One region of the Acholeplasma sp. ORD1043 genome, then DNA from elsewhere that is predicted to be linked to it. Evidence: a T-box and tRNA genes for the amino acid it is inferred to sense, from the RefSeq annotation. Region 1 holds a T-box; the other holds one or more tRNA genes.

Region 1 (11,254 bases):
TAAGACGATGCCAACGGATTCATCTTGCATGATGAAAGAAAGCTTTTCTAAGAGCTCGGTTCTTTCATGTAAAACGACGCCTTCAATACCAACAAGTCGCATACCAACTAGGGTGTCGACATTGTCACTCAAAAGATAAAACTTCATAATTAATTTCCTTTTCTTATACTAAAGATGGAATTGCGTTGATGATAAGAATTGAGATAAGTAAACCGTAGATGGCAACCCCTTCACCTAACGCAACGAAGATAAGTGATTTACCTAAGTTTTTAGGGTTTTCTGAGATTGCACCGATTGCTGCTGGTGCAGCTGCGGCAACGGCAATACCAGCACCTAATGCTGATGCACCTGTTGAGATTGCAGCACCTAAGTAACCAAATGCTGCTGCTTGATAGTAAAGACCTGATTCGGCAACACCTGGATCTGATACGGCACCGAATACACCTGGAGCAACAATAACAACTGCAAAGAAGAATGTTGCGAATAATGCGATGTGAGTGATGATTCTTTTCTTAGCTGATAAAGCTGATACTGTACCTTTGAATACTGAGACTAAAGGTAATGCAATTAAGATAACTCCTAATGCGATAACTGTTAATAAAATCCATTCCATAATTATCTTTCCTCCTGTAGGGTTGGACTAAATATAATACCACTTCCGTCATAATAACGGCTGAATAATTCATAAAACTCTAATCTTAATACTTGAATACCTACAAGTAAGCCTTCAAGTCCCATAACGAATAAATTACCAATTGCCATGACAACCATATTTGAGCCGCCATCAGCAAGTGATTTAACAACTAACATTAAGCCGGCGTGTGATAGAACGAAGCCACCAACACGAAGGAATGATAGAGTGTTTGTAACATAAGATAGGATAACTTCAAATAATTCGAAGAACCCTTCCATGAAGAATCCACCAAATCCATCCGGGAACATCTTCTCATGATGGAACTTTCTTTCAAGTGGTTCTTTTAAGAAAATAAGGATAATTGGAATTAGAATGAGGATTGGAATTGTGATGAAATTAAATACACCACTAATACCTAGTCCCATTTCAAGGACAATACCAATTAAAACGAATCCATAAAATAAAATCCCTGAGATACCATTTGGTGAACAGATGGCAAGTGCGTATTCTTTATGTTTGAATTTAAACATTGTATTAATCACCATTGAGATTAATAAGAATGCTGAACCTAATCCGACTGTTGCTAGTAACAAGGTCATTGTATTTGAAGGACTCATTGGAACAAACGGCAAGAATGATATGCCTAATTCGTGGTAGAAATGATGAAGGATTTCTTCATTACCGAAGATTTCACCATAAACTAAACCGAAGAATGCACCAAAGATTCCCATGCGCATAACAATTGGTCCAAGGCTCCATTTTTTAAACTTGCCAAGTAGGAATCCAATAAATGCTAGTAGTAACCCTTGTCCCACATCACCAAACATAATACCGAAGATTAGTGAATATGAGATTGCCAAGAAGTTTGTTGGATCCACATCACCATAAGTTGGTGTTCCATACATTTCAACAAAGACTTGGAATGGCTTTGAGAACCAATTATTCTTTAGTTTTGTTGGTGGTTGGAAACGACCATCAGAATCGGCATCATCAACATCAATTTCAAGTGTTTCGATACCTTCGAAATACGTTCTAAATTGTTGAACACGTTTTTCTTCAATAAAGCCTGAGATAGATATTCTATCACCAAGACCTACAACGTGTTTTCTTGCTTCATACATTAAGTATAAGAATTCAAGTTCACCTTTAATCACACCAAGTTTTTCTTGGTATTGAAGTGCTAAGATTCTTAATTCTTCTCTTAAGGCATCCATCTTCTTTTCATTGTCAATGATGGTTTGTTTAAGTGTTTCTTTAGCTAACTCTGGTGTACCATGAACGAATTCTGGAATATAGATTCTTTCAAAATACATTGAAGTGAATAAGTTATCAATTTCACGTTCATATTCATTTGATGTTACATACATACACCATAATGAACGTTTTTCTTTATCTTCATTAAATGGGATAAAAATGAATGGTTTTTGATAATAGTAATTAATACGTTCCACTGAATCAAATGGTAATTTACCAAAACGAAGTGAAATGAATTTCGCATTGAAGAGATCATCGAATGATAACTCTAAGGCTTCAAGATTTTCAATTTGTTTTAAGGCTTCATGAATCTTTTCATTTTCTGCTTCTAACTGTTTGATGCGTTTGAATTCAGTACTAAATGCAGCATGTGAATCTACAAGATACTGATGCATATCATCCATTGAATCTTTTAATTCTCTAGTTTTAACAGGTAACAGTGATAAGACTAAATCACTTTCGATTTCTTTAATTTGTTCGATTAGTTCAACTGTTGGATTTTCACCTTCAAATGCCGTAGCACCATGAACAGTTGAAACAATCTTCGAAACGTCTACCGGATGGAAACCAGGAAAGTCGATAAAACGAGCCAAGAGTTCATCTAGCTTCTCTTTATCTGTGCTTAAGTTGACGAGTTTCATTTTTGCGATCATAAGTATTCCCTCTAGTACACCATCATCATACGGATTTCCTCAGGTGCTACTTGGTAACGAATACCTTCAATTAAGTGGGTTAGATTTGATACTTCTAACTCAGATAAAATCATGTATCCTAAGTAAACCTTTGCCGGATGAGATGCGTAATACATTAGTTTTTTTGCGATATGATATCGAAGATGATCTCCAAAGTATTCAAGATACGCTTGATCTTTATCACCGATGTATTGTCTATAACCTGCATCGATAATTCGGTTAAAGATTTCGTTAGGGTCTTTAATTGAAATGACCTCATCTAATTTCTTTTGGAGTATTCTTGTAGTTGGTACAAGCATCATTCTTATTTCTTCATCTGGAACTTGGTAGAACTTCTTTAAACGATAAACTTTAATCATGTTTTCCATCTCAATTCTGGATTTAAAGACATGTTCAAGTTCTTCTTTTAAGCGTCCTTTATAATTCTTATTTATATGTTCAAATGCGTATTTGTAGTAGTCACTTTCAAATAAGGATTCGAACTCATAGTATTTTAAATCTTCATTTTTGATATTCTCATATGGTTTTAACATCTTTTGGTATTTAGTACCAACTAAGGCTTGAACAAACTCTTTCATATTTGTTGTTTTAGCAATCTCGTTAAAATCTATTTTAGAATATCTATCAAAATATACAGGCAAGTCGGCAACAACATCATAGACTTCGCTTGAAATAAAACTTCTAATCATAGCAAGCAAAACATTATGTTCTTGGTGAACTAAGCTTAATAAATAAAATGATTTATCATCAGTCGTTAAAAATTTAATAATACGCATCATTTGATCAAATTTTTGACGACGGATTAAAGCTTCTAAACGGCTACGATTTACAGCAGACTCAGGAATACCTGCTAAAATTTCTTGATAAGCAGGATGCTTCTTTAAATATGTTGTAATATCTGTAATCGTTGATTTTTTAAGTAATTCTTTATAATCATTTTCTTTTAAGTCATTTGCATGAATGGTTTTGATTTTTGTGATTAAAGCATTACCCACATACATCAAGAGGCGTCACCTTCTTTTGAGTCAGAGATAAATGCTAAAAGGTCAGCAATCCATTCTGACTTGTGTTCATCATAATATGCTTGAATATTAGATTCCTTATTTTTAGCTTTTGCTTCTATTTCAGAGATACGTTTATCAAATAGTGCTTTTGCATCTTTCTCAATTTGTTCAATTTCACTATTAAGTGCTTTCTTATGTTGAGCTGTTAACTCTGTGCGCATTTCTTTAATAGCTAAAAAGAGCTCTTCTTTTTCTTTCTTTAATAAAGAAATTTCATTTTGAGCTTGTTTGTCGAGTTCAATGACTTCGTGAATTAACTTTTTCATAATACTGATGCCTTCTTTCACTTTGATAAAAGATAGTTATAACTATCTATTAGTTTATCATATTCAGTTTAGTATATCTATGTAGAAGCGACTAACCTTGACTATTATAGTCCTGTGTCTAATAATTTTCAAGGATAAAATTGTAAAAATAATATAAATAAGAGAAAACCCCATGAATAAACATGGGGTTTAACTTTTAATATGGTTTAATTACTTAATTAATGAAGCAAGTTTAGTCATTGTTCTTACTAATTGAGCAGTATATGACATTTCATTGTCATACCATGACATAACTTTAACAAATCTTGGGTTTGTTTTTAACACTTGAGTAGTGTTAGCATCGTAGATTGAACCGTAGTGAGTGCCGATAACGTCACTTGAAACGATTGGATCTGCTTCATATTTTAATGTTTCGTTAGCTGCTGCGCGGAAAGCGGCATCAATATCAGCTAATGTAACATCTTTGTTTAATTCAACTGTTAAGTCAACAACTGAACCAGTGATTGTTGGAACACGTAATGCAGTACCATCTAATTTACCTTTTAATTCAGGTAATACTAAACCGATTGCTGCAGCAGCACCAGTTGATGAAGGGATAATTGAAGCAGCAGCTGCTCTACCTCTTCTTGACATGATACCTTTCTTGTGTGGAACGTCCATTAATGATTGGTCATTAGTGTAAGCATGAACTGTAGTCATGAAACCTTGAACGATACCGAAGTTTTCGTTTAACACTTTAACGATTGGAGCTAAACAGTTTGTAGTACATGATGCAGCAGAAACGATTGTTTCTGAACCATCTAAGATGTTATCATTTACGTTGTAAACGATAGTCTTGATACCTTCACCAGTAGCTGGAGCTGAGATAACAACTTTCTTAGCACCTGCAGTGATGTGAGCTGAAGCTTTGTCAGCTGAAGTGAATAAACCTGTTGATTCTAATACGACATCAACATTTAAAGCGCCCCATGGTAATTGAGCAGGGTCTTTTTGTGCGTAAACAGTAACTGCTTTTCCGTCAACGATTAATTTATCGCCTTCGAAAGAAATTGAATCTTGTTTGTAACCACCTTGTGCAGTGTCATACTTTAAAAGGTATGCTAAAGTTTCTGCATCTGTAAGGTCATTGATAGCTACGATATCAAATTCAGGTTTTCCGAACATTAAACGGAAAGCTAATCTACCGATACGACCAAATCCATTAATTGCTACTTTAATAGCCATATTTAAATTCCTCCTAATTGGTTTTTGCAAGGTAATTATAACATAATTGTTATCAATTTGTCTTCAAGAATATTCGTGTAAACGTTTACTAGTTATTATTAATAACGAGTAACACTTTTTACCTTTATGTGATATAATCTTAACGAGAGGGAATTAGCATGCACTTTAATGTTGAAATTGAATTTAAAACCCAGATCAGTAAAGATCAATATGAGACCTTAATTGAGGCTTTTTCATTGGAAAACAATGTTTTCAAACAGACAAATCACTATTTTGATACAGCAAATCTTGATTTAAACCATCAATCCATGGTTTTACGTATTCGTCAAAAACGTGATAAATATAAACTGACTTTAAAGAGTCAAAATGAACATGGCGCATTTGAATACCATGTCTTACTTACTGAAGAACAAGCTTTAGATATGAAGAAAAATGGTTTTTATACCAAAAACTTCTTCGAACAAATTGATTTCTTCGTAACCTACCAAACATCTTTAGATAATTTTAGAGCTTCAACACCTTATGAAGGTGGTACACTCTTCTTAGATTACAACGAATATTGCGGTGTAACAGACTATGAAATTGAGTATGAAGTTGACCACTATGAAACTGGTGCTCAAATCTTTAATGAATTCTTAAAAACTCACAATATTGAGTTTAAACCAACTAAGCGCAAGAGTGAACGCGCATTAACATGTATCGTTAGATAAGCATCCTTAACTGGATGCTTTTTTATGCTCAATACGAAAGTAAAAAAAATAGCCAAGCGGCTATTCTTCTACTTCTTCTTGATTAGTTTCTGCTGCTGTCGCAAAGTATCTGTTTAAAGTCTCTTGATAATGTGTGAAATCCTCTTCTGAGTTTTCTCTCATAATCATTTCTCTTAAACGTTTAGGAATAAATACTCTGATTTCTTCATCGTTGTAACCTACTTGCATACGCTTGTTGTCAACAATGATTGGGCGTTTTAAAACAGATGGATGATTGATGATAAATGATTTTAACTCAGATACTGACATATCTTCAACTTCTAATTCTTGTTCTTTAAAAATTTTAGAACGCGTTGAAATAATATCATCAAATCCATTTTCTGCATGATTTAACATCATCTCGATGTCCTCATCAGAAATACGGTGATTGAATAAATTTTTTTCTTCATAAGCAACTTTATGTTCGTCTAACCATTTCTTTGCTTTACGACAAGATGAACATGATGGAGTGGTGTAGATTGTTACCATAGAGAGTCTCCTTTCAAGTCTATAAAATGAAGTCTCCTCACCTCTGGGTGACTATCTTTATTATAAGGTGTTGTCAAATGATATGCAAGAGCATAGAGGAAAAATACCTAAGATGTTCAAATGAAAACGTATTCATTAGTAAAAATGTTAAATCGCGACTTATCTGTCATTTTTTTTGCTTAACTTATTAGTTAGGTAGTGATATAATAGTAACAATTTATATATAAGGAAGGTATTATTTATGTCGAAATGGAATTTATCTGTCTTTTATCCATCTGATGAAGCTTGGGCAAAAGATTTTGAATTATTAAAAAAAGAAATCGCAAAGATTGCAGATTTCAAAGGTAAATTAGGCGACTTTGAGACCTTTAAAAAGTATCATGAATTAGATGAAGAAATCTCTAAGACATTATTTAAAGTTTACTCCTATGCACATTTAGGTTCAGATCTTAATTTAAAAGATACCGATAAACTCTCAAGAAGCCAACAAGTTAATCTGCTTCTATCAGATTGGTCACAAGTTGCATCATTCGTATCACCTGAGATCATCGGTCTTGGTGAAGAAAAGGTTTATGCTTTTTTAGCTAAGGATGAATCTTTAAAACCTCATCTATTTAACTATCAAAAGTTATTTAGAGGACAAACTCACATTCTAGATGCAGATAAAGAAAAATTACTTGCTAACTTTGGTCCAACAAGATCAGTACCAACTGCACTTTATCAATCACTTGCAACAATTGATAGAAAAGATGAAAAAATCACTTTATCAACTGGTGAAGAAGTTGTTGTTTCTCAAGCTCAATTTAGAGCATTACTTGAAAACTCAACAAATGCTCAAGATAGAGAATTAATTTTTAAAACTTTATACAAAAAGTATGTTGAAAATAAGAGTGCTTTTGCAGCAACTTACAACCTAGTCTTACAACAACTTGCAGCGAATGCTAAGAGCAGAAACTATGAATCAACGTTAGAAGCTGCACTTTTCCATAATAACATCCCTCAATCAGTTTACTTAAACTTAAAAGATGCTGCTTATGAAAACACAGCACCATTAAAACGTTATATTGAAATCCGTAAGAAATCTTTAGGCTTAGATGCGTATCATACTTATGATAGATTCTTACCACTTGCAAAATCAGATAAGAAATATCCATATGAACAAGCTAAAGAATTATTCATTAAATCTATCCAAAGTTTCCCAGAAGAATTTAAAAAAGCTCAACTAGAAGCTATTGAAGACGGTTTTGTTGATGCATATCCTCAAGATGGTAAAAGAACTGGTGCTTACTCATCAGGTTTTTACGGACAACATCCATTCATCCTTTTAAACCATAATGACACATTAGATTCAGTCTTCACGCTTGCTCACGAAGCTGGTCACTCGGCACATACAATCTTTAGTAATGGTGCTCAACCAATGCCAATTGCTGACTATACAATCTTTGTTGCTGAAATTGCTTCTACTTTCAATGAACATGCCCTACTAGACTATCTCGTTCAAAATGCTTCTACAAAACAAGAAAAGATTGAATTATTAACAATGGCTATTGATAATATTCATTCTACTTTCTACCGTCAAGTATTATTTGCAACATACGAATTTGAAGCAAACAAACTTGTTGCAGAAGGAAACCCAATCTCTGAACAAAACTTATCTAAGATCATGATTGATTTATATCAACACTACTATGGTTTAGATATTACTAAAGAACCTGGAAAACAATATGTTTGGGCTTATATCCCTCACTTATTCCACACACCATTCTACGTTTATCAATATGCAACTTCATTTGCAGCATCACTAAAGATTTATGATTCAGTTAAATCTAACGTTCCTGGTGCATTTGATAACTACGTTAAGATGTTAAAATCAGGTGGTTCAATGTATCCAGTAGACCAAGCTAAGATGGCTGGTGCTGACTTAACAAATAAAGATACATTCTTAGCAGTTGTTAAAAGATTAGATGCACTTTTAGATCAACTTGAAGAAGCATTAAAATAATATATTTTTAAATTATGCATTATATGTTACAATAAATGTGACGTTGATAAGGTAAGTAACTAAATTTAGTTTATTTATAAGAGACTTGCAAGATTAGGTGAAATGCAAGATAAACATTTAGCGAATGGGCCTTGGAGTCATACAATTTAATCTTAAGTGCTATGCAGTTTGCGTAGAATTAAGGTGGCACCACGGATTTATATTCGTCCTTAAAAGTTAACTACTTTTAGGGACGTTTTTATTTTTTATACACAAGGAGATGATTTTATGAAACGCTTAGTTTCAGGTATTAAACCAACCGGTGAATTAACATTAGGTAATTACATTGGGGCAATCCAACAATTTGTTAAACTACAAGATCAATTAGAAGACACTGAGTTTTTCATCTTTGTCGCTGATCTTCACGCAATTACTACCCCACAAGATAAACAACTCTTAAGAAAAAGAGTGAGAGATATTGCAGCATTTTATATTGCATGTGGATTAGACCCTGAACGTGTAACCTTATTTGTTCAATCAGAAGTTTTAGAACATCCAATGCTTGGTTACATCATGGAATCTACTGCTTATATTGGAGAAATGGAACGCATGGTCCAATATAAGGAAAAGAAAAAGAAAGAACAAGCAACAGGAGTTAGAACTTCTCTGCTTACATATCCTGCATTAATGGCTGCCGATATTCTTTTATATGATGCGGATATCGTTCCAGTTGGCGAAGACCAAACTCAACATTTAGAATTAACAAGAACACTAGCAGAAAGATTTAACTCACAATACGGTGATACATTTGTAGTACCAAATGGTTTTACACCTAAAGTTGGCGCGAAGATTAAAAATCTTCAAGCCCCAACAAAGAAAATGAGTAAGTCTGATTCCGAAAGTGAAAAAGCATATATCTTACTACAAGACCAAATTGCTCAAATCAAAAATAAGATTAAGTCAGCTGTTACTGATTCTGAATCTAAGATTTATTTTGACGAAAAGAAAAAACCAGGTATATCTAACCTGTTAACAATTTATGCAGCATTAACCAATCGTGAAATTGAAGATATCGTTAAACAATACGAGAATGAAACCTCATACGCTAAGTTCAAACAAGAATTAGCTGATATTGTTGGAGATCATATTGAGGGCATTCAAAAACGATACAATGAACTCATCGCATCAGGAGAATTAGACAACATTCTTGATAAGGGTCGCGATAAAGCGTCTACTTATGCAAGACGTAAAATATCCAAGGTACTCTCTCGCCTTGGTTTACAACGAAAAAAGTGATTCCATTTGGAATCACTTATTTTTTTATTTCACATCATCCATATTAAATTCTACATCACCTTGGTATGTACTCATACCACCTAAAACATTCGTTACTTTATAACCAATCTTAGATAATACTTGGCACACTTCACCACTTCTATTGCCGGTTCTACAAATTACATAATACATTTCATCTTTATTAATCTTTTTGATGTTTGCTGCAAACTTAGAAATAGGCATATGAATGACACCTTTAATATGTCCTTCTTCTAGCTCATCTATTTCTCTAACATCAATGATATTTAAATCATTTTTTCTCATTAATTGTTCAAGTTCATTTGTTAATACTGTTTTATACATAATCATACCTCATAAGTAAATCACTTATTCTATTTTATGAAAGATAAATAAGATAAAGATAAAATATGCATAGGAATAAAAAAAGTTAGTGGAAAATCCCACTAACTTTATTATTTTTCCATTCTAATTTCGTATTTTAATACTGGATATTCATGTTCACCATCCATTTGAAGATATGATGGTTGATCAAATTCAACAGTAATATTTTGTCCACGGTAGAATTTAACCCAGCGCTTAAAGATTCTATGCCATCCTAAGTAAATGGTCGGGAAGATTAAAACTAAAACCCATTTTGGTATGTTTCTAACTACAACCAGTTCAATTTCATGCTCGCTTCTTTTCTTCTTAGGTGAAATTGCCATACCACCACCAAAGTATTTAGCATACATTGCAGATGCAAACCAAACCTTTTTCTCAGTAAACTCCTTACCATCGACATTGAATTTAGCACCAACTGGTTTAAATTCTTTAAATCCTGCAAATGAGTTTACAAAGAAGTTTGATTTACTCTTTTCCATTTTTGATTTGTTGACTTTATATGCAACTAAACCATCAAGACCAACACCGCCACCGTTAATAACAAGTTCTCTTTTACCATTTACATACATTGCTGGTAAATTTTGAAGATATGGTTTAATGTTCGCCATTTTCTTTTTAACTGGAACTGTTCTAATGAAGTCATTTCCAGTACCTGCTTTATAAAGGTACACTTCTGGTTTAATTTCATAACCTTCAATTTGATTAGCAATTCTATGCAGTGTACCATCACCACCTAAGATGATGATTCTGTCACTATCATTATGCTTTTCTAGAAATTCTTTAACATCAATGATGTTTAAAAGATTAATAACAATGACTTCTTTACCTTGTTTTTTTAACTTCTTTTCTAGTTTTTCTGCAACTTTTACATTCTTCCCACGAGAAGATAGTGGATTATATAAAATAATATCCATATACGATTTATCCTACAGATTAGAATACGCCAAGTGCGTATTTTTTCTTACCCCTTCTTAAAATAACGTATTTGTTAAACACTTTAGATGCCATGTTCATAGTATAGTTTAAATCAGTAATTTTTTCGCCATTAATACTTACAGCACCTGTTTGGATAAACTCACGTGCTTCACGATTTGAAGATGCAAGATTAGCCTTGATTAAAGATTCAACCAATGTTGATTCATCAGTTAGTTCAACTTTATCAAGTACTTTTTCTAATGTGACAAAGGCTTCTTCATTTAACTTTTCAAAATCACCACTAAATAA
Region 2 (11,254 bases), on a different contig from region 1:
ATATTTAGTATGTTTTTTTATTAATGGATATCTATATCTTGATGTTGATTAGTCACTGTAAACAATATGTGAAAAGGACGGGATAATATGATAACCAAGATTAAAAAACGTGATGGAAGAATCGTAAGATTTAATCCAGAAAAGATTAATGAGGCAGTTACAAAAGCTTTTCTTGCAACCGAACATGGTGCCAAACAAGCTGATCATGTAACAAATGAGGTTCTACAATCGTTAGATATAAAATTTAAACAACAGGTTCCAACTGTTGAAGATATTCAAGACGAGGTAGAGCGTGCACTTATTAGACTGAACTTCTCAGATGTTGCTAAAGCTTACATTCTATACCGCGAGGAAAGAAGTAAGGTAAGAGATAGAAACACCAGACTCATGCGCACATACCATGATATTGCTTTCTCAAAGAGCACAGAAAGTGACCTAAAGAGAGAAAACGCCAATATCAATGGGGATACTCCAATGGGGGCGATGTTAAAGTACGGCAGTGAAGGCGCGAAAGAATTTAATAAAATATTTGTTTTAAACCCGCGTCATGCTAAAGCCCATGAGGAAGGATTAATCCATATTCATGACCTAGACTTTTTGACCTTAACACTTACATGTTGTCAAATTGACTTAGATCAATTATTCTCAGGTGGTTTCCAAACTGGGCACGGCTCATTAAGAGAACCACAAGATATTAAAACTTATGCAGCACTTGCGTGTATCGCAATCCAGTCTAACCAAAATGACCAACATGGTGGACAATCTGTTCCTAAATTTGATTACGATATGGCTAAAGGGGTTAGAAAAACTTATATTAGACATTTCAAGAACAATTTAGCCAAGGTTTTTGAATTAAGTAATATCTTACTAGAAGTTCCAGGACTTTTAGAAAGAATCAAACATGATACTGGTTTAGAACCTAGACTGTATCAAAAAGATATAGATAAAGAAATTCAAAAATATGTTGATCATGATATTACAAAACTATTAGATTTTGTAACTAAAGAAGCAACCAAGGAAACAATTAAAGATACTTATCAAGCAATGGAATCATTGATTCATAATCTAAATACAATGCACTCAAGAGCAGGTGCTCAAGTGCCATTCTCATCATTAAACTATGGTACAGACACTTCTCATGAAGGTAGACTTGTTATTGAATCAATTCTAAAAGCTACACAACGTGGACTTGGCCAAGGAGAAACACCAATCTTCCCTATTCAAATCTTTAAACTGAAAAAAGGTGTAAGTTTTGAAAAGGGCGACCCTAACTATGATCTTTTCCAGCTAGCAATGGAAACATCAGCTAAAAGATTATTCCCTAACTTCTCATTCTTAGATGCACCATTTAATGCACAGTACTATAAAGAAGGTAATGTACATACAGAAATAGCATACATGGGATGTAGAACAAGAGTCATTGGTAATGTATTTGATACCGAAAATGAAATTGTTACTGGTCGTGGTAATTTAAGTTTCACATCAATTAACTTACCAAGAATTGCATTAACCACTAAAAATCAAGATGAGTTCTTCAAAGAATTAGATCGTACACTAGATTTAGTATTTGAACAACTTTTAGAAAGATTTGATATCCAAAAAGGATTACATGTCTATAACTTCCCATTCTTAATGGGGCAAGGTGTTTGGATTAACTCTAAAAAGTTAAAACCATCAGATACAATTGAAGAAGTTATTAAACATGGTTCATTAGCAGTTGGTTTCATTGGTCTTGCTGAATGTTTAAAAGTTTTAACTGGTAAACACCATGGTGAAGACAAAGAATCTCAAAAACTTGGTTTAAAGATTATTAAACACATGAGAGCATTAGCTGATAAAAAGGCTTTAGAAACGCATTTAAACTTTTCAGTGATTGCAACACCTGCTGAAGGTTTATCTGGTAGATTTGTAAACATGGATAAGAAGAGATTTGGCATTATTGAAGGTGTGACCAATCATGATTTCTATACAAATTCATTCCATGTACCAGTTTATTATCCAATTGAAGCTTATAAGAAGATTGATATTGAAGCACCATATCATGAATTAACCAACGGTGGTCATATTACATATATTGAACTTGATGGTGATCCTGCTAAGAACATTAAAGCATTTGAAACCATTATTAAGTATATGGGTGAAAAAGGTGTTGGTTATGGATCAATTAATCACCCTGTTGATTTTGACCCGGTATGTAAATATGTAGGCATTATTAATGATGTTTGTCCAAAATGTGGACGTAAAGAAACAGCTGAACAACCATTTGATAGAATCAGAAGAATTACAGGGTACTTAGTGGGAACTCTAGATAGATTCAATGATGCTAAGAGAAAAGAAGTTGATGAACGTGTTAAACACTACCGAGCTTAAACTAAGAATTAATAACATCATTGATGAATCGATTGTAGATGGTGAAGGCATTAGAATGGTTGTCTTTACTCAAGGTTGTAAACTTCGTTGTGCATTTTGCCACAACCCAGCAACCCATGAACTTGAGGCTGGAGAGTTTGTTGACTTAGAGTTTATCAAAAACAAATGGAGGGGAAATCCACTCTTATCGGGTATCACAATAAGTGGTGGTGAACCTTTCTTACAAGTTGAAGCAGTTTATGAACTTGTTAAACTTGCAAAGAAAGATAACTTAGAAGTCATCGTATATAGTGGTTATACTTATGAATCACTTAAAGCAAGAAACTGTGAATATACCAATGGCATATTAGAAACAGCGGACTTACTCATTGATGGACCGTTCATTCATCAATTAAAAGATTTATCACTTATGTGGCGAGGTTCAAGTAACCAACGAGTGATTGATTTAAAAGAAACAAAAATGAAAGATGAAGTCGTAACCAGATATTAAAGAAAGGTGAATGGGATTTGTTAGTTGTATTTGATAGTTTAACCGGACAAACAAAAAGGTTTGCTCAAAAATTAGGATATGATTCCGTACACGTTAAACTGTATGAAGGTGAACCTAATGATGACATATTCTTAGTAACCAGAAATATTAATTTTGGTTCAATTCCAGCAACAACTAAATATTTCTTAGATCTATATAAAGATAGAGTCGTTGGGGTAGCAGTTTCTGGAAATAAAAACTGGGGTGAAAACTTTGGTAAAGCAGGAGATTTAATCGAAGCGATATACCAAATCCCATTAATACTTAAGTTTGAAGGATCTGGTTTTCCCAAGGATGTAGAACTTGTGAAAACCTGGTTAAGAAATAAAGAAGAGAGAGAAGAGGGCGTAAGCATATGAATCAAAGAAAAGATATTATTCCAGAATGGATAATCTTAAATAACCAAATTACCGATGAGAATGGTCAAATCCGTGATATCGACAAAGATAGACAAGCGGCTAAGAGTTACTTCTTAAATGAGATCAATAGGAAGACTCAGTTTTTCCACTCACTAGAGGAAAAACTAGAATACTTAATTGAAAATAATTACTATGAGAAAGAATTCCTAGAAAAATATACCATGGAACAAATTCAAACGGTTTTTGATATTGCATACGCTGCAAAATTCCGTTTTCCAACCTATATGGGTGCTTTCAAGTTCTATAATGACTACGCATTAAAGAGCCGTGATGGAAAAAATTTCTTAGAACGCTATGAAGATAGACTTGCGATTAACGCACTTTATCATGCAAATGGTGATTTTGAAAGAGCACGCCAAATTATTAGATTATTAATTGCTCAAGATTTTACACCAGCAACACCAACCCTTCTTAACACTGGTAAGAAGATGAGAGGGGAATTTGTTTCATGTTTCTTACTTGAAGCAGGTGACTCACTCAATGATATTTCAAGAATTTCAGAATTCTCAATGCAATTATCTAAAGTGGGTGGAGGGGTTTCAATCAACCTTTCTAACTTACGTGCAAAGGGTGAGGCGATTAAAGGTATTCCAAACGTGTCTAAAGGTGTTGTAGGGGTTGCAAAACTACTTGATAATAACTTTAGATATGCTGACCAAATGGGTCAAAGAACTGGTGCTGGAGCCGTTTACCTAAATATCTTCCATGCTGATATTGAAGATTTCTTATCAACTAAGAAGTTAAATGCAGATGATGATATTCGTGTTAAGACATTATCAATGGGGGTTGTCATCCCAGATAAATTTATTGAACTTGCTAGAGAAAATAAAGATATGTATGTATTCTATCCACATACTGTTTATCAACAAACTGGTCTAGACTTTGCTGATGTATCAATTGACATGAACAAATGGTATGACATTTTAGTTGAAAACCCTGAGGTTAGAAAACGCAAAGTAAACCCTAGAAAACTACTTGATATGATTGCCTCTCTACAAGGTGAATCAGGTTATCCTTACATTATGTTTAGTGACAATGTTAATAATGCAAATCCACTAGATATACCGGTTAAATTCTCAAACCTATGTACAGAAATTCTACAACCAACCATCACTTCACATTATGGTGACTATGGTGCAAACCAAGATGAAGTTGGTATGGATATTTCATGTAACTTAGCATCTGGTCATATGGGTAATATGATCAAACATAACACAATCAAAGAAACTGTTTTTGCTGCTATGGATGTGATGAACTCAGTATCTATGAATACAGATATCAAACATGTTCCAGCAGTTGCAAAAGCAAACCGTTTAAACCGTTCAGTTGGTTTTGGTATCATGGGTCACCATGGTTTCATCGCTGAAAACTATATTTTATATGGTAGCGAAGAAAACTTAGACCTAATCGATGTATTCTTCAACATGGTTAATTACTATTCACTACAACACTCAATGTTAAAAGCTAAAGAAACCGGTGAAAAGTTCTATCGTTTTGAAAAGTCAAAATATGCAGATGGCACATACTTTGATGGTCGTGGTCAAATCTTACCTAAGACTGATAAAGTTAAAGAAATCTTTAAAGATACTTATATCCCAACGGATGATGATTGGCTACAATTAAAAGAAGATGTGATGACTTATGGTCTTTATAACTCACACCGCTTAGCAATTGCTCCTAATGGATCAATTGGTTATGTGATGTCAGCAACACCTTCTTTAACACCAATTAAGCAATTAGTTGAAGAAAGAACTTATGGTAACTCAAAGACTTACTATCCAATGCCTGCAGTTGATAAAGCGGCTTTCATGTATGAAACAGCTTATCGTATGGATAACTTTAAAGTTATCGATGTGATCGCAACTGCTCAAAAGCACGTTGACCAAGGTATTTCATTTGAATTATGTATTACATCAGATATTACAACAAGAGAACTTCAAAAATATTATTTATACGCACATTACCAAGGTATTAAGACACTTTACTATACCCGTACTCAAAAGTTAAAAATTGAAGAATGTGAATCATGTGCAGTCTAAGGAGAAGATTATGGTAAAGAAGCCTAAAACAAAATTAATTAAAGAAGAAGAAATTCTTTATAATGGTGCCAACTGGAATGAAATGGAAGATGATTTTACTCAAAATTTCTACGAACAAAATCTTTCTCAGTTTTGGCGTCCTGAAGACATTTCCTTACAACCAGACTTAAACGTTTGGAGTGTATTACCAGACGATATTAAACTAGCTTATGCAAGAAACTTACTGGTCTTAACATTCCTAGATACCCATCAAGGTGATATTGGAATGCCGGTTGTTGCACGTTCCATGGATGAGCATTTCCACCAAAGAAAAGCAGTTTTAAATTTTATGGCCGCGATGGAAAATGCGGTCCATGCTAAAAGTTATTCAAACATCTTTATGACTTACATGTCTACCCCTGAAATTGATGAATTATTCAGATGGGGTGAGTCACATAAGAATCTACAAAAGATTATGCAAATCATTGTAGGTTTATATAAAGAATTAGATAAGTACAATTATTTAAAGAAGTTTGAAGAAAACTCTCCAAGTTTTAAAGAAGTTGACTTCAATATTGCACAGTGGAAAGCCATGGTAGCATCAGTATTTTTAGAAACCTGGCTATTCTACTCAGGATTCTACTATCCTTTATTCTTTTATGGACAAGGGAAACTCATGCAAGCAGGTGAAATCATTAACTTAATCTTAAGAGATGAATCTATTCATGGATTATACGTGGGTAGACTTGCTCAAGAAGTTTATGAAACATTTGATAATGATACTCAAGATCAACTTCAAGAATGGATGAATAAACTATTACTTGATTTATATCATGAGCAAAATGAACTTGTTGAATCAATCTATGACTCAGTTGATTTATCACATGATGTTAAAGTGTTTGTTAGATATAATGCGAATAAAGCATTAATGAACTTAGGTTTTGATCCTTACTTTGAATCAGAAGAAGTAAACCCAGTTGTCTTAAACGGACTAAACACTGAAACTAAGACAATGGATAACTTCTCAATGAAAGGTAATGGTTATCAAAAGATGAAGAGTGAAATGTTAAAAGACTCTGATTTCAATTTTGAAACTGAAAAGATTATTACATTTGGAGGGAAAAAATGAGTGTAATTTTACTTACTAAAAATGACTGTCCACAATGTGCAGCCTTAAAGATGTTCTTAAAGTTTGGATTAAACGATAAATATGCTGCAGACATTAAAATCGTAAATAAAGAAACTGATACTGAAGAGTTTGAAAAAATAACTGCAACTTACGGTATCTTAAATCTGCCAACTATGATTGCTGCAGATGAAGTATTAACTAGAACTCAACCTACACCTGTGGTTCAGTTTTTAGAAAAACACGTTGGAAAAAAATAAAATATAAAAATAAGGCTTAGGAGCAATCCTAAGCCTTTTGTTTTGTATAAGTTATTTACCTAATCCAGTAGCCATAGCTTCTAGTAATTGACCGGTAGTATCTGTTCCATATTCCCAGAACATTAAACCGGCAAGTTCCTTGTCATAAATGTATTGAGCTTTTTCTTGGATAGAGCGAGGGTTATCATATGAGATAAACTCACGACCATCATTCTTGATGATATAAGGAACACCCGCTTTAGTATCATAAACAACACTGTAATCAGGATTGTTAACAATACTTAGAATTTCATTATAGAAGACTGAACCAGCGTTTACCCATGAACCATAGGTACCGGTGCTAGAATTGAATGTTCTAGTTTGTCTAATGCCATAGAATGCAAGACCAAAGATTAACTTACTATTTGGTATGCCGTAGTTGTTAAAGATTGGAACAGATTCATCAATAGAAGCACTTGATGCTGAACGACCAACTTGGAAAGTTGGGTTATTGAATGTTGTTGAACGATATAATGGGTTTTGGTAACTCCCACCATTATTAGACATACCATATGTCATAACATTAATATAGTCGATATATTGACCGGAATTTATTAGGTCATATTGTGGTGGTTGCCATTGTCCGCCTGTAATAGCAGTTGTTACTAAGTGGTTTGGATTGTTTGCTTTAACCTTCTGATAGACTGTACGCATAAGTTGTGTATAAGCAGTTCTTTGAGAGTTTGTAGGTGTTTCCCAGTCAATATCAACACCATCAAAACCATAGGTATTAATGATTGTTACAATGTTATCAGCAAAAGTATCTAACATTGCCTGACTTGTAATCAATGAACTCCATTGTGATTCAGGAGCAACTGAGAATAAAACCCAGTTACCATATTGCTTAGCTTTAGGGAAGATGTATGTTTGAATATTATTTAAGACAGCTAGACCATTTAAATTACCAAGATTATCTGCGGTTAAGAATGCAGTGTTAATAATATCTAATGATTCAAAGAAAGCATCATTGACAGTTGAGTAGTTTCTATAAATATAACTTGATGCAATCCCTACTGCAACTAATTCTTTTTTGAATAAAACATCAATATTAAATGTACGAATAATTGGATTATCTAAACCAGTGATTGTCGCAGTTAAAGTTATTTTCTTTTCATTGTATGAAATATTAAATTCCCCGGTATTAGATAAGATTTCAGGATTAGAAGAACTCCATGAAATATTATAGCTACTATACGAAGTAGGTAAGTAAATATTCTTATCTGTATATGTGGGAATGATTGAATTTAAGTATTGATTTAGACTCTCAATTGATGCACCTTCAAAGTGTGCGGATAGATTAATCACGTTCTTATGATCGCCTGCCTTCACTAAAGTTAGACTATCTAAATAATTTGAACCATCATACCAACCCTTAAATGAGAAGTTTGGCTTAACGATTTCTGGTAGAGAAGTATCTGCATCAACAAACATTTCTAATTGATATTCTAAAGCGGTTGGTTTGAAGAAGTATGCGTTAAGTGATCCACCTGTGTATGTTGAAATATCGCCATCAAAGTATACGTATGAACCAATAGATTCACTCTTAAATAATGAACCCAATAATAAATCATTTTCTGGCAACTCATTTTGATGATATGTCCCTAAGATGAAATCGTAATCTTTAAAATCAATATGCTCTAAACCAGAAGATTTATAGTCGGTATAAACAATTTGATATAAATCTAGTACTTCATCGTATTTAATAAACATCTTATAATTCCAACGAAGTCCAGTTTCTTTTGGTGTAAAGACTGTAAAGTCGTTTGAATTTTGATTATTAAAGGCTTTAAATTCTATTTCATAAAAAGGTGTTAATGTTTCTAAAACTGATCTTGGATACACCCCACCATTTCTGTCGAATGAATATGTTACAGGTAATAATTCATTTTGATTAACATAGCGAGTAGAGAAGAAGCGGTAAGTTAATCTACCATCTTCAATCACATATTCAGCCTCATCAACAATTGATTCATTGACTCTTAAAGTAAATTTTTCTAGTGATGAAACATCAGCTACTAAGACAAACTTTGTTTCCTCTGCGCTTAAAGAAACATCAACGTTATTAATTGATGTTGCAGTTCTTTCTTTCAAATCGATTGTAATGTCTAAATAATTCTTTTCTTCTTCAACGATTTCCTGGCAAGCCACTAAAATCAAGAAGAAGGCAAATAGACATAAGATTAGTACTTTTTTCATAAATGTAATCCCTATCATTGTTCTTTATATAGACAGTTTATTATATAAACGTCTAATATTAGTTAAAAACGAATAAATTTTTCAAACTCTATAAAAAATCCCACAATAGAAATCAAATATAGATAATAAATAAAAAAACACCGCAAGAGCGATGTTTCGAATGCTTTAGTGGCGGGGACAGCAGGATTCGAACCCACACAGGCGGTTTTGGAGACCGTAGTGCTACCGTTGACACCATGTCCCCCAGTCAGCCTTTATAGTATAGCAAATATTCATTGACATTTCAAGTAAGAAAAAGAGCGATTATTTATCATCGCTCTTTGGTTCTACGTCACTAAATAGTTGTTCCTCTTGAGGGCGATCAACAATTACTGCTTCAGCCTTCTTTGGTCTACGTGCTCTAACTGCGGCCATAATCTTACCATGGAAGAACCAGAAGTAAGGAATGATTACAATAAACACGATATAAATACCGAATACGATGAAGTAAACGTTCGTATAGTCGCTTAAATCAATTGGGTGGTATAAAGTCACGATATTGTAAGTTTCAATATCACTTGCTGTAAGATTTGTTAGATCCTCTAAGTTCTTAGAGATATTATATGTATCAGCTGTTAAGTTTAAATTAGTGTGTTCAACAAGTGGTGCACCAGTGAAGTTTTGTTCACCATCAGTCACTCTATAGATAAGTGTTGGAACTTCCTTGTCTTCTTCATCTAATGTTACAGCATATAAGCCGATTGAAACAATATCATACTCATGTAATTCTCCATCACTAATTAAACTGTCTTGTGTAGCATCGTAGAAGTTATAGTTAGCGATATAAGTAGTGCGTGGTACTTTACTGTTTACAAATAAATCCCCAGGTAATAGATAAATGTTAAATGAACGTACATCTTGAACTTTACCCTCTGAATCAGTAAGCTTGTTAGATCTTGTGATTAGAGTTTTCTCAGGATCGTTCACATTATATGCCACAATTGATAGTGTATAGTAGAATACATCTTCGTTGTATTCATCTAAGACAATATAGAAACCGTCTTCATAGAATGCAGCTTTACGATTTTTATGAGCAGAGATCATTGGGTAAATACTAAATTTAACCTTATATAGATCATCTATTGCTTCACCGGTGGTATCATAACTTTCTCCACCATCAGCGTTTTTTATAGCAGAATCTGAATAATAAATACCTAAAGCGGTATTAATATGCGCAATTCCGTCATAAACATCGAAATCTTCATTGTCTTCCATCGCATTAGCGATCTTGTCTCCGACGTATAAAGATCTTTGAATACCGTTAATACCAAATAAATTGCCTTCAATAAACATGACAATTAATACTAAGAAGATAAAATAAAGGATTCTTCCTATCCATTTCATGTATGCATCAACATCCTTTCTATTTAATGATATCAAATAAAAAAACTTTTTTATACAAAAAACTTATTTTCCTACTTTTACAACTTTACAAACGGAAAAATATTGGTATAATATAACTTGCGTTGAGTATGGCGGTCGTGGCGAAGTGGTTAACGCATCGGCTTGTGGCGCCGACACTCGAGGGTTCGATTCCCTTCGGCCGCCCCACTTTATTCTCAACAATGTAAAAGATAGGCCCATAGCCAAGCGGTAAGGCAACGGACTTTGACTCCGTCACCCGTAGGTTCAAATCCTGCTGGGCCTGCCATCTTTTTTTTAGAAACATAATTGCTGCGGGCGTGGCGAAATTGGCAGACGCACTAGACTTAGGATCTAGCGCCTTCGGCGTGCAGGTTCAACTCCTGTCGCCCGCACCAAAATGACCCATTAGAACAGTCTATCCGAACCAGATAGGCTTTTTTATTGTATAATTTTAGTATAAATATGCGAAATAGAGTGAATAATAGTGAATCCATATAAGAATGATTATGTACCTAAAATCTTCAAAGTTTACTATTTTGATGATATAAAATCAAGTTATATTATTGAAATTCAAAGTGGCAAACATCTAAATAGAATCAAATTCAAAAAGAAAGATTCAATCTATTTTAATCCAGATCAATTTGAATTTATTTCTTTGATTTTATGCCAAAGTGTAGATTTTGATATAACTAGTGTGACATATTTAAATGAAAATCATTCGAGGGATTTTATTAAGCAAATGAGAAAAATTATCAATGACTTAAGTGGAATGCCACTAATTGATAGTTTGAAGAATAATGATTTATATAAGTCTATCGCATCTAATTATCAAGAGGAGTATTTTAGATCAATAAATAGTAAAGAAATAATAGATAGTCTAAACATTTTGATAG

Evidence for each region. The T-box of region 1 lies ahead of trpS (tryptophan--tRNA ligase). A T-box ahead of a tRNA ligase gene usually reads a tRNA of that ligase, here a tRNA-Trp.
Region 2: it encodes a tRNA-Trp, which carries the amino acid that the T-box ahead of trpS (tryptophan--tRNA ligase) is inferred to sense. The anticodon was not compared.

What each region holds. Positions count from the first base shown of each region.
Region 1 covers NZ_JAQLOJ010000015.1:19,947-31,200, forward strand. The annotation lists gene PG914_RS06065 (V-type ATP synthase subunit F) at 1-147, opposite strand, end outside; gene PG914_RS06070 (ATP synthase subunit C) at 164-613, opposite strand; gene PG914_RS06075 (V-type ATP synthase subunit I) at 616-2,541, opposite strand; gene PG914_RS06080 (V-type ATPase subunit) at 2,553-3,581, opposite strand; gene PG914_RS06085 (hypothetical protein) at 3,581-3,910, opposite strand; gene gap (type I glyceraldehyde-3-phosphate dehydrogenase) at 4,121-5,134, opposite strand; gene PG914_RS06095 (CYTH domain-containing protein) at 5,293-5,844, shown strand; gene spx (transcriptional regulator Spx) at 5,905-6,372, opposite strand; gene pepF (oligoendopeptidase F) at 6,614-8,374, shown strand; T-box leader at 8,409-8,588, shown strand; gene trpS (tryptophan--tRNA ligase) at 8,642-9,649, shown strand; gene PG914_RS06115 (rhodanese-like domain-containing protein) at 9,674-9,991, opposite strand; gene PG914_RS06120 (diacylglycerol/lipid kinase family protein) at 10,102-10,944, opposite strand; gene tyrS (tyrosine--tRNA ligase) at 10,964-11,254, opposite strand, start outside.
Region 2 covers NZ_JAQLOJ010000003.1:19,430-30,683, forward strand. The annotation lists gene PG914_RS01750 (anaerobic ribonucleoside triphosphate reductase) at 88-2,370, shown strand; gene nrdG (anaerobic ribonucleoside-triphosphate reductase activating protein) at 2,342-2,860, shown strand; gene nrdI (class Ib ribonucleoside-diphosphate reductase assembly flavoprotein NrdI) at 2,878-3,258, shown strand; gene nrdE (class 1b ribonucleoside-diphosphate reductase subunit alpha) at 3,255-5,357, shown strand; gene nrdF (class 1b ribonucleoside-diphosphate reductase subunit beta) at 5,368-6,465, shown strand; gene PG914_RS01775 (glutaredoxin family protein) at 6,462-6,722, shown strand; gene PG914_RS01780 (glycoside hydrolase family 18 protein) at 6,774-8,957, opposite strand; tRNA gene PG914_RS01785 (tRNA-Trp) at 9,127-9,201, opposite strand; gene PG914_RS01790 (hypothetical protein) at 9,261-10,340, opposite strand; tRNA gene PG914_RS01795 (tRNA-His) at 10,472-10,547, shown strand; tRNA gene PG914_RS01800 (tRNA-Gln) at 10,573-10,647, shown strand; tRNA gene PG914_RS01805 (tRNA-Leu) at 10,673-10,756, shown strand; gene PG914_RS01810 (hypothetical protein) at 10,846-11,254, shown strand, end outside.